One region of the Marinomonas sp. S3726 genome, then DNA from elsewhere that is predicted to be linked to it. Evidence: predicted binding sites of a transcription regulator. Region 1 holds the regulator's gene; the other holds the start of a gene.
What was found. The regulator PhoB, encoded in region 1, activates phosphate uptake and scavenging genes when phosphate is short. The targets are predictions, from matches to a motif close to TGTCATANNNNTGTCANA.
Positions count from the first base shown of each region.

Region 2: a site for PhoB is predicted at 4,251-4,268, ahead of TW85_RS10335 (PhoX family phosphatase). Genes of this name have one in related genera too.

Region 1 covers NZ_JXYC01000004.1:138,958-147,256, reverse strand. The annotation lists gene TW85_RS01845 (response regulator) at 1-359, shown strand, start outside; gene phoR (phosphate regulon sensor histidine kinase PhoR) at 446-1,777, opposite strand; gene phoB (phosphate regulon transcriptional regulator PhoB) at 1,784-2,479, opposite strand; gene ubiA (4-hydroxybenzoate octaprenyltransferase) at 2,562-3,419, opposite strand; gene TW85_RS01825 (chorismate lyase) at 3,419-4,003, opposite strand; gene TW85_RS01820 (HDOD domain-containing protein) at 4,086-5,351, opposite strand; gene TW85_RS01815 (amino acid ABC transporter ATP-binding protein) at 5,462-6,241, opposite strand; gene TW85_RS01810 (amino acid ABC transporter permease) at 6,263-7,363, opposite strand; gene TW85_RS01805 (amino acid ABC transporter permease) at 7,374-8,299, opposite strand, start outside.
Region 2 covers NZ_JXYC01000011.1:196,458-204,756, reverse strand. The annotation lists gene TW85_RS10350 (OmpW family outer membrane protein) at 127-738, opposite strand; gene TW85_RS10345 (M4 family metallopeptidase) at 1,253-3,160, shown strand; gene TW85_RS10340 (putative 2OG-Fe(II) oxygenase) at 3,377-4,075, shown strand; gene TW85_RS10335 (PhoX family phosphatase) at 4,364-6,298, shown strand; gene TW85_RS10330 (hypothetical protein) at 6,564-6,899, shown strand; gene TW85_RS10325 (hypothetical protein) at 7,000-7,209, opposite strand; gene rhlP (rhombotarget lipoprotein) at 7,610-8,299, opposite strand, start outside.

The sequences.
Region 1 (8,299 bases):
CTAAAGCAGCGACTGTCACTAAACCTAAAATTACGCATCCTAAAGTCACGACCAAAGACGTTAAAGTACCTAGCATGGTACGTTTTGCTGGTAAGCAGTTTAGAACCATGGTTATTCAGTTTAGCTGTACCGAAGCCAGTCTTTTGATTAAGAGTGATGATGTTATTCCAAGCGTATTGGATCAAGCCGTATTAGATTTAGAGTTCAAAGGTAAGGTAAACCGCCTGAATTATTATGTTCAAGGTGTGGCAACCACTGAAAAAAAACCAACCTCATCCTTTTTAACTGTGACATTAGGGTTAATTGATCAGGATGCAGAGAAAGAAAGCTTTATCAAAGCCTTGTTTGAAAGCTTGTAGCAAGGTGTTGAGCTTTAAGGGTTAGGCTGATAGATGACTAGATAAAGAAACAGCTAGCCCAAGTTACTTGGACTAGCTTACAAGATTTATGACGCGTCTTGATCTATGGTTTCCAATTCTGGTGGACTTGATTCTCTTACCCGTGTACGAGGGAAATGGCAGGAAAAAGTACTGCCAAAACCAAGCTGGCTACTAATATCTAACTTACTATCGTGGTGGTGCAAGACATGCTTCACAATAGACAGACCTAAGCCAGTACCAGCTGTATCTGACCCTCTTCCTTTATCTACTCTAAAGAAACGTTCTGTTAAGCGAGGGATAAATCTAGGGTCTATCCCTAAGCCATTATCCTGTACGCAGAAAACACCACCTTCTCTATTTACTTGCCAGCTAATATCTATCTCGCCACCATCAGGTGAGTATTTTAAAGCATTCACAACGAGATTAGAGAAGGCACTATAAAGTTCACTGTAACTGCCGAAAATAGCGCTCTCTTCATCTGCATCCCAGCTTAAAAAATGCTCGCTGGTGGTAAATACCTTCGCTGAATCACAAATTACCTGAATAAGATCACTGACATTATGCCATTGGTCAGAGTCTGCTCTTTGGTTACTTTCTAAACGTGAGAGTAACAGTAAGTCTTCGATCAGTAATTCCATGCGATTAGACTGAGTGTTCATATTCACCACGCCTTTTTGCATTCGCTCAGGCAAAGACTCTTTAAACATATCCAGTGTTTCCAGATAGCCCTTAATCACGGTGAGAGGCGTTTTTAGCTCGTGTGAGGCATTGGCAACAAAGTCTTTACGCATTTGCTCAAGCAAGTGCAGACGCGTGACATCACGAACAAAAATGAGGTGGTCATTTTTTGAATAAAGCGTGGTTTGAAACTCTAGAAAAGCCCCTTCTTTAGCAGGTGATTGGATTACCAAAGGGTCACCAAATCGCTTTTGGCTAAAATAGCGGAAAAACTCAGGGGTACGAACAATATTAGTAAGAGGCTGGCTTCTATCTGTTGGTTTAACTAAGCCAAGTAAATCTCCAGCAGAGGTGTTCCACCATTCTAGTCTGCCAGTGTTATCTGCCATGATAACGCCATCTTGTAATGCAGATGTTGAATCTTCAATTCTTGCTAGTGCTTGCTGCATGCGCTTTTTAGACTTTCTTTGTTTCTTTTGCAGTCGGTTAACTGCGTCAAAAACATCCCCCCAAATTCCAGAGGAATCCGGAGGTAGTGAGCGTCCAGAGCGGCGAATCCAGCTATGAAAGCGATAAAGTTCGTAATATTGCCAAGCTAAAAGTCCTAAAGCATATATAAATAGTAAAGGGAAAGTTTGCTCGCTCATTGTGCCAATAAATAGGCAAGTGAAAAAACCAAGTAAAAGTTTAACTGTGGCGCTTTTCCAAACTGTCTTCATATAGTTTTAAGCCAAACGTTTGCTTGAAAATCGATAACCTGTACCTCTAACGGTTTGAATAAGGTAATCATGGCTATCTCCTATCGCCTTACGTAAGCGACGAATGTGTACATCGACAGTTCTTTCTTCAACGTAAACATTCCCTCCCCAAACCTGATCTAACAGTTGAGCTCTAGAGTAAGCTCTTTCTTGGTGAGTGATTAAAAACTTCAATAAACGATATTCAGTTGGGCCCATTTCTAAAGGCTTAGAGCCAATCGAAACTCTTTGGCTTAGAGGGTCAAGTTTTAGACCATCAACCTCAATCGGTTCATCAACACCCTGAGGGTGAGCACGACGTAGTACCGCCTTAAGGCGAGCAACCAACTCTCGTGGTGAAAAAGGCTTGGTGATGTAGTCGTCAGCACCAGCTTCTAATCCTTGAATCTTATTGTCTTCTTCACTTTTTGCGGTAAGCATGATGACAGGAATTTCAGCTGTTAAAGCGTCTTTTTTAAGACGTCGTGTTAGCTCTATCCCACTGCCACCAGGCATCATCCAATCTACAAGGATCAAATCGGGTCTATGGTCCACGATTATCTCGTAGGCGGTACGGCTATTATCCGCTTCAAGGTATTCATAACCAGCCATCTCAAGAGCAATGGCAATCATTTCTCGAATTGATGATTCATCGTCAATTATTAATACTTTTTTACCGGTCACAGGATATATCCTCTTCTCTGGAACGGTTTAATTAAAACGATCAATTGTGACAGTTTAGTTAAAATGTCACAGATGACTTAATTTAGTGTACAAAAAAGCCTGCGATAAAACCTAAAAATACACATAATCCTATGCGGTTATTATCTAAAAATGATTTAAAACAAGCAGATCGCTCTCTTTTTCTTGCTTGCCAAAACTGTTGAAAAAAGAGACCCGCACAGACAAATAAACTTATAAAAAAGAAAGCGCCTAACTCTCTAATTACGCCTACCCAAACTAATAATGACAGGGTGAGCCCTTGTAACAAGAGAATAATAATAAGGTCATATTGAGCAAACAGTATCGCAGTGGACTTGATACCAACCTTAAGATCATCGTTGCGATCGACCATGGCGTAATAGGTGTCATAAGCGATTGTCCAAAACACATTCGCCATAAATAGCATCCAAAGTTCGATATCAGTTAAAGCACCGCCTTGTGCCACATAGGCCATAGGAATCGCCCAAGAAAAGGCTAAGCCGAGAAACAACTGAGGTAAGTGGGTGACCCGTTTCATGAAAGGATATAATGCCGCAAGCCCTAATCCGACAAAGGATAAAAGAATCGTTTTTAGGTCAGTAAAAAGGACAAGAACAAAGCTGATGAGACAGAGTAAAGCAAAGAAACCAAGGGCTTCTTTCTCACTGACTCTACCAGAAGGCAATGGGCGACCTTTGGTTCGCTCAACAAAACCGTCAACTTTACGGTCGGCATAATCATTAATCACACAACCAGCTGAGCGCATAGAAAATACCCCAGCAATAAAGATAATAAGTAAGTGCCAGTCAGGAAAGCCATCAGCCGCTAGCCACAAAGCCCACAAAGTTGGCCACAAGAGTAAGAGGGTGCCGATAGGCTTATCTAGTCTAGCTAACTCTGCTAAAGCAATGACTTTACTCATTATTCTTCCTTTAAATTTAAGAAGGGTTTGATGGCTGGAAAAAAGACTTCGTTGACCAGTATGCCTTGGCCATATTGATAAAAAACAGAACGTCTAGCCCAAGTTGGTTCGTTTATATGGGAAAACAAATTTGCTGGTAGTTGAGAGACTTCTATCTCTCCTCGTGTAAGGCCTTTATGCTTATAAAGAAAGCCTCCAAGAGGTTTGTTGCCTAACTTGGGCAAGTAACGCCAATGGCCTCTTAATGACCTTGCAGGGATGATAGAGCGCGCATAGATAATCGCCTGACCATCTACATTAAGTATTACCTCACGAATACGAGCAGCTTCACGTGCTTTTAAATTAAGCTTTTTTCTTTCTCTTTGGGTGGTTTGGCCCCAAGTGTCCGAAATAACATCAACTGTCAACTTCCCTAGAGTTTGAATCTTAGCGGTCAAGGATCCTTGCTCGGCTAGCCAAGGGAAGATAAAGGCAGGAATATTTTTGCTGTGAGCATGGCTTAACGATGACCAAACATAATCAAACTGTTTGGTCGCTGTGAAGTTTAATCTTGGGTTGCTGTTTGGCTGATCAATCATCGACATCAAAATAAGGATATTGTCCTAATAGTCTAAAAATTTAACCCGAACTGAAGAAAAGAGTGTTTCCTATTGAGCTCTAAGTGGCTTAGTTGCCATTAATTAAAGACACCATCAACTTAATATTCTCTGAGTTATCTTGTAGGTCTTGATAAAGGCTTTGTAGCTGCTTCTGATCTAGACCTATCATATCTTGACTAGCTTGAGAAATATCTTCTTTATTCAACAGGTTATGACAAACATTTAACATTCTCGCTATGATGGCATTTTCTCCATCATAGGCCAAATTTTTACTATAACGAATGCCATTACAGATGCCTGCTGGTAATTCCCAGTGGCGAAGTAACCAAGCACCAATTTGCTCTCTGCTGAGTTTAAGTAACTGTACTTCAACCAAGTTAGTTGGAAGGTGAGCGTTAATCTCAAGTTGGCGTGACAGGATATTAAAATGAGGCGGTAACACAGCCCCTATAGCGAGCAAACCAAAGTTATGCAGCAAGCCTGCTAGGTATGCATGCCCTAGCCTCGGACGCTTTTTAGCCGGCATAGCTTTGACCATAGCTTCCATCAGTGAAGCGAAGGAAACGGCTTCTAGCCAATAGTTGTCATAATGGCGAGGGCCGTTCTCTGGTACCGCGAGTGCTTTTCCCATAGAAAGACCAAGTGCCAAGTTCATAACCATATCAAAGCCTAATACGCGAATTATGGCATCTTCAACCGACTCAATCTCCCCAGGAGCCCCATAGTAAGGAGAGCTTGCCCAACTGACTACCTGAGCGGCCAAACTAGGATCAAGGCTAATCACTTCGCATAACTCGTCAGTGCCAGCATTTTCATCAGCACATAAACGTATGATGCGCTGTGATGATGCTGGTAAAGGAGGGAGTTCAAGAGTTTCTTCTAAACGTTGACGAAGGCGAATGGATTGAAAGCCACCCAAAGCATTTAACATGCTTTCTTCATCTTGTTCATGATTCTCGACTTCTCTTTTAAGCTGGCCTTGAGGGATAGAGAAGTCGCCAAAATGGCATTTTGAGCCTGAAAAAATCTTATTAATTTCTATGGCTTCAATGGCGTTAAACTTTGTCAGGTCTGTTTTTTTCAGAGATAGCCTTTTGATGTCCTTTAGGCTTTCATCGATATAGGTAATGACTTTGTGTGTATTGAGTAGTAAATCACTCGATACATTATAAGAATTTGTGGTCGCTAAACGACGCTTGCTGACTCGTGTAATCGCACCAATGTCGAGCATAGAATCAAATGGGAAAATGGCTTGAACCTTACCTGTGGAATCCTGTAAGTGAACAATTTTAACCTTAAGGCTAGGTGTGATATCTGATTCTTGCTTGGTCATAAATTTCAATTTGAGTCTAAGTATTATTAAGCAAGCAATTTACCAAATATCGAAAAACAAAAAAGCCCCTAAAAGGGGCTTTTTTGTGCAATGACTGCTTTTTTTCTCAATTAGTGGTTCAAAATCTGACTTAAGAACAATTGAGTACGGTCATGCTGAGGGTTTTCAAAGAATTCGTGTGGCTCATTCGCTTCAACGATTTCACCGGCATCCATGAAGACAACACGGTCAGCAACAGTTTTTGCAAAGCCCATCTCGTGAGTTACACAAACCATTGTCATACCTTCATCAGCTAGCTGAATCATTACATCTAGTACTTCCTTGATCATCTCAGGGTCAAGTGCAGATGTTGGCTCATCAAATAGCATGATGCGTGGCTTCATACAAAGACCGCGGGCAATCGCAACACGTTGCTGCTGACCACCAGAAAGCTGACCTGGGAATTTATTCGCCTGGTTAGCAATTTTTACACGTTCAAGATAATGCATGGCCATCTCTTCAGCTTCTTTCTTAGGCATCTTACGAACCCAGATAGGCGCTAAAGTCAGGTTTTCTAAAATCGTTAAATGAGGGAATAGATTGAAGTGCTGGAACACCATACCCACATCTTTACGGATAGCTTCGATGTTTTTCAAGTTATCGTTCATCTCAATGCCGTCAACAATGATAGAACCCCTTTGGTGTTCTTCAAGACGGTTGATGCAACGAGTCATAGTTGATTTACCTGAACCTGATGGTCCACAAACAACGATACGCTCGCCTTTTTTGATACTGAAATCGATATTTTTAAGTACGTGGAAATCACCGTACCACTTGTTTACATCTTTAAATTCGATAATTGCTTTTTCGCCCGGCTCAAGCTGAGCGAGTGCCATATTGTGTTCTGTCATTTGAAAGGCCTCAAAAAAATTCTAGTTCCGCTTGTGTCCGGTTTCTAATTTACGCTCAATTGTCATACTGTAACGAGACATGCCAAAGCACGCTGCCCAGTAAATAAAGCCAGCAAAAGCATAACCTTCAATCGTTGTTCCTAACCAGTTAGAGTCGTGGGTCGCTGCTTGAATCCTACCTAATAGGTCAAACATACCTACAATATAAACTAGAGTGGTGTCTTTAAATAAGCCAATGAAGGTGTTTACGATACCAGGAATAACTAGCTTTAATGCTTGTGGCAAGATTACCAAAATCATTGACTGCCAGTAAGTTAGGCCCATAGCATCAGCTGCTTCATATTGACCTTTTGGAATCGCTTGTAAACCACCACGTATTACTTCCGCCATATAAGCTGCAGAGAATAGGGTGATACCAATCAATACACGCATTAACTTATTAAAGTTCATACCATCAGGTAGGAACAATGGAATCATTACAGATGCCATAAATAAGATAGTGATCAGAGGTACTGCACGAATCGTTTCAATGAAAACGATACAAACAGACTTAGCAATTGGCATGCTAGATTGACGACCTAATGCTAGAAGTACTCCCAACGGGAAAGAAGCAACAATACCCACAACACCTAAAAGTGTTGTTAGGAATAAACCACCCCATAAAGAAGTTTCAACGATTTCTAGTCCAAAGACTCCGCCAGCAAATAGGAAATAAGCAACAACAGGATAAACCGCTATGATCCCGATTGATAAATACAGCTTATTTACAGCTTTTACTGCGAACATTGCAATCAAGACAACTAGCAGAATCAAGGCTAGATTAATTCGCCACGTTTCTTCTGCTGGGTATAGGCCATACATAAACTGTTCAAAGTAAACACCAATGAAAGCCCAACATGCACCGCCTGCTGTACAGGCCGCTTTTGATTCACCTCCAAATGTTGCATTTACAACACCCCACTCTACAACAGGTGGGATAAGCAAGTACAAAACGTAAAAGCTGAATAAAGTTAAAAATATATTGAGTGGGGACGACAATAAATTTTGACGTACCCATGCCACTGCACCAACAGAATTTACTGGTGGTGGAAGGCTTGGAGATGGTTGAAATATCTTCGCCATGATTCGCCCCCTAGCGCTCAGTTAATGACATTTTTTTGTTATACCAGTTCATGAATATCGAAATAGTCAAACTTAATGTTCCGTAAACCAGCATACAAAGCCCAATGTTTTCAATCGCTTGACCTGTTTGGTTCAGCGTTGTACCCATAACCACAGCAACTAATTCTGGGTATGCAATTGCAGCCCCAAGTGATGAGTTTTTCGCTAAGTTAAGGAATTGGCTAGTAAGTGGAGGAATGATAACGCGTAGCGCTTGAGGCAAAACAATTAAACGTTGTGTCAAACTGTCTTTAAGACCTAAAGAACGAGCTGCTTCAGTTTGTCCCCAGTTTACAGACAAAATACCTGCACGCACTATTTCAGCAATAAAGGCACCGGTATAGGTAGAAAGTGCAACAAGTACTGCAACAAATTCTGGGGGTAGAACCATACCACCTTTAACGTTAAAACGACTTTTTTGAGGAAGATCGAATTCAATAGGGAAGCCAGATACAACCAAAGCGAGTAGGGTAATGACTATGATTAGGCCTAGAGAGGACCAATAAGCTGGAAACCAAAGACCTGTAATAGTTTGACGCCTTTTCGCCCAAATAATTAGTGCAATAGATGCAATAATCGATATAACAAAGCCTGCGATAACAATACCAAAACCATCTTGAAAGATAGGGTTTGGAGAGTAGATACCACGTTTGTTTAGGAAGAAGTCACCGAAGATTATACTGTTTTTGGGTATAGGCAAGGTTGCTAGAACCGCAAAATACCAGAAAAACATTTGCAGCAATAATGGAATATTACGCAGCGTTTCAACATATACCGTTGCTAAGCGCGCTACTAACCAGTTATTAGAAAGACGAGCTAAGCCCATCACAACACCAATAATAGTGGCTAGTATAATACCCATTAAGGAAATAACGACGGTATTAATCAGAGCAACAA
Region 2 (8,299 bases), on a different contig from region 1:
TAGGAGTAAAAGGGCTAGCTGAATAAAGACAGTCAGCCCAGTGCTAATTTACTCTCTTATCAGAGGTGCGAAGTAAGGCTTTCCTTGCCTTGATCGCAATTGCTTAATTCTTTCTAGAATTAAGACTTAAAAGGTGTAACCCATACCTATCATAACCACATAAGGGTCGATCTCGGCATCAAAGGTACCCACTGTTGTTTTTACTTCTGTGTCTATATCCATATACCAAAGTGACGCATTAAAAAACCAGTCTTCATTTACTTCAACATCAATACCAGCTTGTACAGCTAAACCAAATGAATCATCTAGTTCTACTTCTGTATTATTTAGCGCTCCGAAACCTTTCTCTTCAAAGAAAGTGGTGTAGTTTAAACCTGCACCTAGGTAAGGACGGTATTTGCTGTCCGCTTCACCAAAGTAGTACTGACCCATCAGAGTCGGTGGTAAATGAGACACTTCTGCAATCTTACCTAAACCATTTGTAGAAACATCATGGGTAAAAGGGGTTGCCGCTAATAACTCGATACCCACATTATCAGTCATCATATAGGTAAAAGTTAAACCCACTTGCATATCATTTGTAAGCTCTAGTTCACCAGTGTTTAAAACGTTATCACTGGATTCATTTGGCATTACTGAGGCTAATCCGCCTCTCATGAAAAAATCCCCTTCTTCATGAGCCATTACCATTGGAGAAGCTAACGCCAACATGACACTCAGAGGTACTATCTTTTTCATATTTCTGTCCTTATTGATTGGTTGATCTAGTGAGCAGGCAAAATATCAGCTTTTTCAAAATCTCTCTTAACCTAGATCAATAGAATTCGAGCCATAGCTCTGCTAATTCAAATATCCAAAGCTAGATCAAGTTTTCTGCAAGTATCTCGCTCTTTTCTTATTCGCTGCTCATTTACACAAAAAGACAGACAATCCACACCGATTTCAAAGTTAAAAATCACTTCAATTTAATAACCTTATTGTTCAAAACGTTTTTTTTAAAATTAAAAGTCAACGGTTAAAAAGATATATACACAAATCACGCATACATTTCACATTTAGTGCCAACTGATGACACTTTTAAGGTCAGAAACGTGAACTTATTAGTAAAAGTTGACATTAGATTGACTATAAAACGCACGAATGGAAGCATAAATGAGCAACACAAAGTGCTTAAAAAGCAAAAAAAACTTATGGCAAAACGATTAATCACAATCGCAAAAACCATAAATAATAAGAGCAAATGGAGATTGTAATGAAATTGAAAAAGTTAGCTTATTTAGTACCTGCTTTGATGTATATGACAACTGCGCAAGCCGCTGACATAGTGCAACTTAAAGCAGACCAGAATCAGTCAATTATTGGCCAGTCCATTGTTGGTCAATCATTAACTAATTTGCCGCAAGCCCTTAATTTAGATAGTAAAAACTCTTTTAAGAGTCATGATGTAAAGGCTGTTAAAAAAGCACGTTTACGTCAACAGTTCAACGGAATTGAGGTGTATGGACACTCCTTGTCTGCTAAACGCGACGCATCTGGCCAAATAAGCGAAGTAGTAGGTAACTATATTGCTAACATTGGCAATGACGTGACTTCAGTAAGCGCTGATTTAAGTGAAAAAGAAGCCATTGCAATCGCGTTACGTAAGGATGGTCTAACTAAACCAGAAAGAAGCAGCGCTGATTTAATTATTTGGCTTGATGAAAGCCAAACTGCTCACCTAGTTTACAAAGTAGATATCTTTACTGGCGGCGACACTCCAGCTCGCCCTATTAGCTTCATCGATGCGAATTCTGGTAAGGTTTACAAATCTTGGAACGCACTAAATCATGGCATAATCGGTCAATCTGCACCGTCACACAATGACAAAATCATTGGACAATCTACTGAAAGCAACGAAATCATCGGTCAATCAGTAGAAGCCGTTGCCAGCCAGAATGCGACAGGTATAGGTGGTAACGAAAAAACAGGCGTTTACTACTATGGTACTGATTATGGTCACCTACAAGTTGACTCTGACTGCCGTATGGAAACAGACAATGTTGCAACTTATGACCTGAACAACAGGACATCTGGCGGCAGCATTTATGAGTTCACTTGCCCTGATAACAACGAGAAAGCGGCTAACGGCGCTTACTCTCCACTAAATGATGCTCACTATTTTGGTAATGTTGTTTATGACATGTTCCAAGACTACATGGGCACAGCACCTTTAACATTCCAACTAAAAATGAAAGTGCATTACGGCAATAATTATGAAAATGCATTTTGGGATGGTTCGGCAATGACCTTTGGTGATGGTTATTCAACTTTCTACCCTCTCGTAAGTCTTGATGTCTCTGCGCACGAAGTGTCACACGGCTTCACAGAGCAAAACTCAGGCCTTGAATATGCAAACCAAAGTGGTGGTATTAACGAAGCTTTCTCTGATATGGCAGGTGAAGCCGCTGAGTACTACATGAAAGGCACAAACGATTGGCAGGTAGGTGCAGACATCTTTAAAGCAAATGGTGCACTACGCTATATGGATACGCCAAGCCGTGATGGTAAATCGATTGATCACGCCGATGATTACTATGATGGTCTAAATGTACATTATAGTTCTGGTGTTTATAATCGTGCATTCTATCTACTAGCTAACACTAATGGCTGGAACACTAAAACAGCTTTCCAAGCATTTGCACTGGCTAACCAACTATATTGGGGTGTTAACACCACATATGATGAAGGTGCTTGTGGTGTCATGAAAGCAGCAGATGACTATGGTTTTGATACAACAGATGTTGAAGCCGCTTTCACAACAGTTGGTGTTGATTCAAGCTGTGGTGTCGTTGTTGAGCCAGAAGAAGGTGTTCTTGAAGATGGCAAAGCCATTTCTGGCCTAAGTGCAAGCACAGGTAGCCAGTTAAACTATGTTTACACTGTACCTGCTAATACTAGCTCTGCAACAATTGCTATCTCTGGTTCTTACTTTAATGGTGATGCTGACCTTTATGTAAATAATGGCAGCGAAGCAACAACTAGCAACTGGGATTGCCGTCCATACAAGTCTGGCAATAACGAGTCTTGCACCATGTCAGTAAGCTCTGGTGATAAGCTATACGTTATGATCAATGCTTACTCTAGCTTCTCAGACGTTACGCTTACAGGTAACAAAAACTAAGCTTGCTTAGTTTTAATTGAAGTTATATCCCCGAGAAAGTCTTCGCCCTAGTGCGGAGGCTTTCTTGGTTTACAACTAAAGATTTAATTTCAAAAATTAATAATAGCGTCTCTATCTGCTACAAATCAGGCTTCAAACACTCATTCATAATTTTTAGTATTCAGCTCCTCCAACAAGCTTTAAAATTAACAGATTAAACGTTTGAACGAGAAACTTATGACAAGCCATAACACCTTAGACTTAGATGACGCTTTTCAACTTGCAGAGCCAGCTGCAATAGAAGCGATTAAAACTTGGACAACGCCATTATTTATTGCCCAACAACCTGATCATGAGTTTTTAAAGGACGAGCTTGTAGACTTTATCTATCAATGTAAGGATCAACAAAAAGAGAAAATTGATAGTCTTGTTGCTCCCATCGCTAAACATAAATTGTTTGAAAGCCCGTTAAACTTCCTTGAAGCAGACACGCCTGAAGTTATGGAGCTGAAACGTATTTTTGAAGAACTTTTAGCTGAAGTCGCTTTTGAAGTAAATAAAGAAGCTTGGCCAGAAGAAGTGGAAGTCGAGGCAAATATTATTGAATCTTGGTACCACGTCACACAAAACGGCGGTTACCACGATGCTCACTCACACCCTAACTGTTCATGGTGTGGCATTTATTATTTAGACCCTGGTGAAAGCACCTTAGGTGAACGTAATGGTGTAAACCGATTTTATGACCCTAGAGTCAATGCTGAGCACTACTCAGATGCAGGTACTGCCTATTTAAGTGGCCAAGGTGTGTGGGATTTTGAACCTAAAGAAGGCCAAATTATCTTTTTCCCTTCTTACCTAAAACATGCAGCCCTTACTTATTTCGGACAAAAAGATCGCATTGTCATTGCCTTTAATGCTGTTATTGATATTTATTAATTCTCTTCTTTGGCTCTTAACTCAAGTATGTGAGAGCCCGCCCTCCTTCTGTTATGACGAATTAGTGAGTGAACTGTCACCCACTTTTTCTAACCATCTTATTGAACCTCATCTAATATTTAGTTCTTAGGATTAACTGAACTGAAATAAAAACAGCAAAAAAGTGCCTTAAAACTGCCATTTAATTGCAACAAAGACTCACTACCCTGTGTTCAGGCTTAAAACTAAACACGCGTTTAATAATCTTCTCATAGCAATAAAATAGGTAGGGCAGTACTGATGTATACCATGAGCAAAGAATTACAGAACAAAGAGTTAACCTTGTCAGAATCACAAGAGCAAACAATACAAGAAAACGAGATAACAGCACTAGAACCAACTTTCAATAAGCTAGTTGATACTGCAATCAGTCGTCGCCGCTTCTTTGGTGCAAGTGCAACAGCGGGCCTTGGTGGCTTCTTTGCTTTTTCTAGTGTTGGTAATGCTGTCGCATCTGGCATGGGCAAACACACAATGGCAAAGTCACCACTAATTGGCTTTGACGCAATTGGTACATCGACAGCAGATACTGTTGTTTTACCTGATGGCTACCAGTGGCAGAGTTTGGTTTCTTGGGGAGATCCATTATTTGCTAACGCACCAAAATTTGATCCTAGCGGTAACGCGAATGCAGCCAGTCAAGCGCTACAATTTGGTGACAACACTGACGGCATGAGCTTATTTCCATTAAGCGAAAACCGCGCAATTCTTGCTATCAATAACGAATATACTAACTACAAGTACCTATTCGCAAACGGTGGCGAAAGTCTATCTAAAGATGACGTACTAAAAGCTCAACATGCTCATGGTGTGTCTATTATGGAAGTTGAACGTGACCAACACAACTACTGGCGTGTACTAGACAACTCTAACTTCAACCGTCGTATTCACGTTCAAACAGAGATGAAATTGACTGGCCCTGCGGCTGGCCATGATCTAATGAAAACGAAAAAAGACCCAAGTGGTACACAAGTTTTCGGCACCATGAACAACTGCTCAAACGGGTCTACACCTTGGGGGACTTACCTTACTTGTGAAGAGAACTTCAACGGTTACTTTGGTGCAGACGAAAGTGTGGCTCGTACAGAAGAGCAAAAAATGTACGGCATCAAAAACAACGAAAAACGCTACCAATGGTACAAACAAGATGAGCGTTTTGACTTTGGTAAAAACCCAAATGAACCTCATAAGTTTGGTTGGATTGTTGAGATCGACCCTAAAGATCCTAAATCAACACCGCTTAAGCGTACAGCAATGGGCCGCTTCAAACACGAGAACGTTGCAATCCACGTAAACTACGATGGTACTGTTGTCGCTTACATGGGTGATGATGAGCGTGGTGCGCACATCTACAAATTTGTTTCTAAGCATAAGTACAACGCCAACAACCCAGATGCTAACCGTAATCTATTAGTAGAAGGCACACTTTACGTTGCTAAGTTCTCAATGACTCAGGACAAAGGTGCTGGCGAGTGGGTTGAGCTAACTTTCGGTAAGAATGGCCTAACACCAGAAAATGGTTTTGCAGATCAAGCTGAAGTGCTTATTTATACACGTAAAGCAGCTAAACATGTTGGTGCGACAACCATGGACCGCCCTGAGTGGATTGCAGTACACCCAGAAGGTCATCAAGTTTATTGCACACTAACTAACAACAAAAACCGTGGTAAAGAAGGTCAACCAGTAGGCGGCCCTAACCCAAGAGCCGCAAACCACTATGGTCAGATCGTTCGTTGGACACCACCAAATGGTGATCACAGAGCTGACAAGTTTAACTGGGACCTATATCTAGTGGCAGGTAACCCAAATCAGCATCAAGATGCTTATGCAGGTAGCCACAACATTGGTTCTCACAACATGTTTAACAGCCCAGATGGTATTGGCTTTGACCAAGGTGGCCGTCTATGGATTCAAACAGACGGTAACTACAAAAACAAAGGTGACTTCCTAGGGCAAGGTAACAACCAAATGTTATGCGCTGATCCTGATACAGGTGAAATTCACCGTTTCATGACAGGCCCAGTTGGTTGTGAAATCACAGGTCTAGAATTCAGCACAGATAGCAAGTCTATGTTTGTTGGTATTCAACACCCTGATGCTCACTTCCCTGAAGGCGGTAACAGCAAACCCCGCTCTACTGTGATCGTTATCACACGTAAAGATGGCGGTGTGATTGGCGCTTAATTAAAGCCTAATCCTGTGTAGTAGAGCAAAAGAGCGCCCTTCAACCGAAGGGCGTTTTTTATCTGAAATAGCCATGATAGATGGTCAAAGCAAAATACATATTGATGCCTTTTCATTTCTCAGTTTAAGCCCACCTTTTATATTCTATCTTTTAAAGGTAGAACCTCTTCCATGATGAGATTGATCAAACATAGATATAGCGGTTTTATAAGTTAGCAACTAATCTATTTAGGGAATAGATTATTAATTGCAGGGGGCTTAGAAAATGTCTTGTTCGAACACTCACTCTCACACTGGCCATGTTCATGGCCCAAACTGTGGACACACAGCCATTAAACATGGAAACCATATTGATTACCTAGTTGATGGCGAGCTCCATCATCCTCATGGGGATCACTGTGATGGTCATGTTATCGAGCTGAGTAGTACCAATGCTGATTCTTGTAACCCAGTGAATACTTGCGGTGGCCATACTCATGGGCCTGATTGTGGCCATGAAGCGATAAAGCATGGGGATCACACAGATTATATTGTTGATGGGCGCTTGCACCACCAGCATGGAGACCACTGTGATGACCACGGATCTGTTGACCTTGCTTAAAAAAAGCTTGAGAACAAAACCAGATCAAATTGAAAGTATATAAAGAAAGGTTTATTGAAATGACCCCAATATAGAAAGTATTGGGGTTTATCTTTGTTTTCTAGCTATTCACTAACTTGCTAATAAAATCACGGCGTTCATTAACCGTTGAAAACTGAGCACTCTTTTCACCTTGAGCATCAGTGAAAACGACACGATTTTTGTGAACCGAAATCGAGTGAACCGGTTGTTTAACTTGGATCTGTGTACCATTAAATATAATAGTAATAATAAAACTCACTATAAAGGCGCAGTCTAAACTACGCATCATTTCTAATAAGCCTCATTATCGTATAACGATTTAATTCTGAAGTTCTTCTATTTTATCACCATCACAAATAGTGAACTTAATTGGAATTGAGTACAGGACGCAACATTTTCTGTATTTCGTTGTTCAATAATTTAGCTTTAACGTTTGGATTTTTTAATCTTGCTTACGCATTCTTAGATAAGACTGAAATCGAGGAATTTAGTTCGAGGATTTGCTTAAATAAATCGCCATTGAGGCTAACAGCTAATTATTTGAGTGGCAAGTATAATTTTCAACCAACATTGTCATGCATCATTAGTTGAAACTCGTTAGAAATTTATTCATAAAGGCGCTAGGCGCTCTTCTCTTATTGAAGAGCGCCATCTGTAGATGCCATACAAGGTCTTTTAATAAGGAGAAGCTACTTAAGGCTGTGATTATATTTTCTGAGTCTAGAAGCAACGAGTAAAAGAAGCAGAATGATAAGAGGAACAAAGCCCAAGGATCCGGCGCCAGCACGATGGCTTACTTTCACTTTCTCAGGGTTTTCTTTAATACGCTCTTGGAAAACCGATAACTGATTTTTTAAGTTAATCACCATATCATCAGCGGCATCTTCAAAGCCCTTAATACTATCTGCTCTCAGCTCCTCGCTTAAATTAACCAAGGTTGATTTACCAAGCACTCTGCTGGTACCTGGTGCCCTAAAAAGCATGGACTTACTTTCAATATCGTACACAACCGTATCCATTAAAGTGCTTGTATCATTTTTTTCACCTGACACTAGGTAAGCACCTACAATTGTCCAGTAACTTAGTGACAAGGCACCCTCATCTGTAAATTGCACTTGGTCATAGGAAACTAAAGCAATTACATCAATGCCATACATAGTCTTAATCTGAGAAATATTAGAAAAGCTGCCTCCCGGAGTAAGATAAGCTGAAGGAATCACTTCTATACTACTCACAAACTTTAACTCTCTGAAGTTATCAGAAACTCTCTCTAAAATTTGATTCTTTTTAAATTCGGTAATTTGTCCTGAATAAGATTTACCTGTCCAAATATTATTGGAGGAGTTGTTGTCTGAACTCTCAGGTACAAATGCGACCCC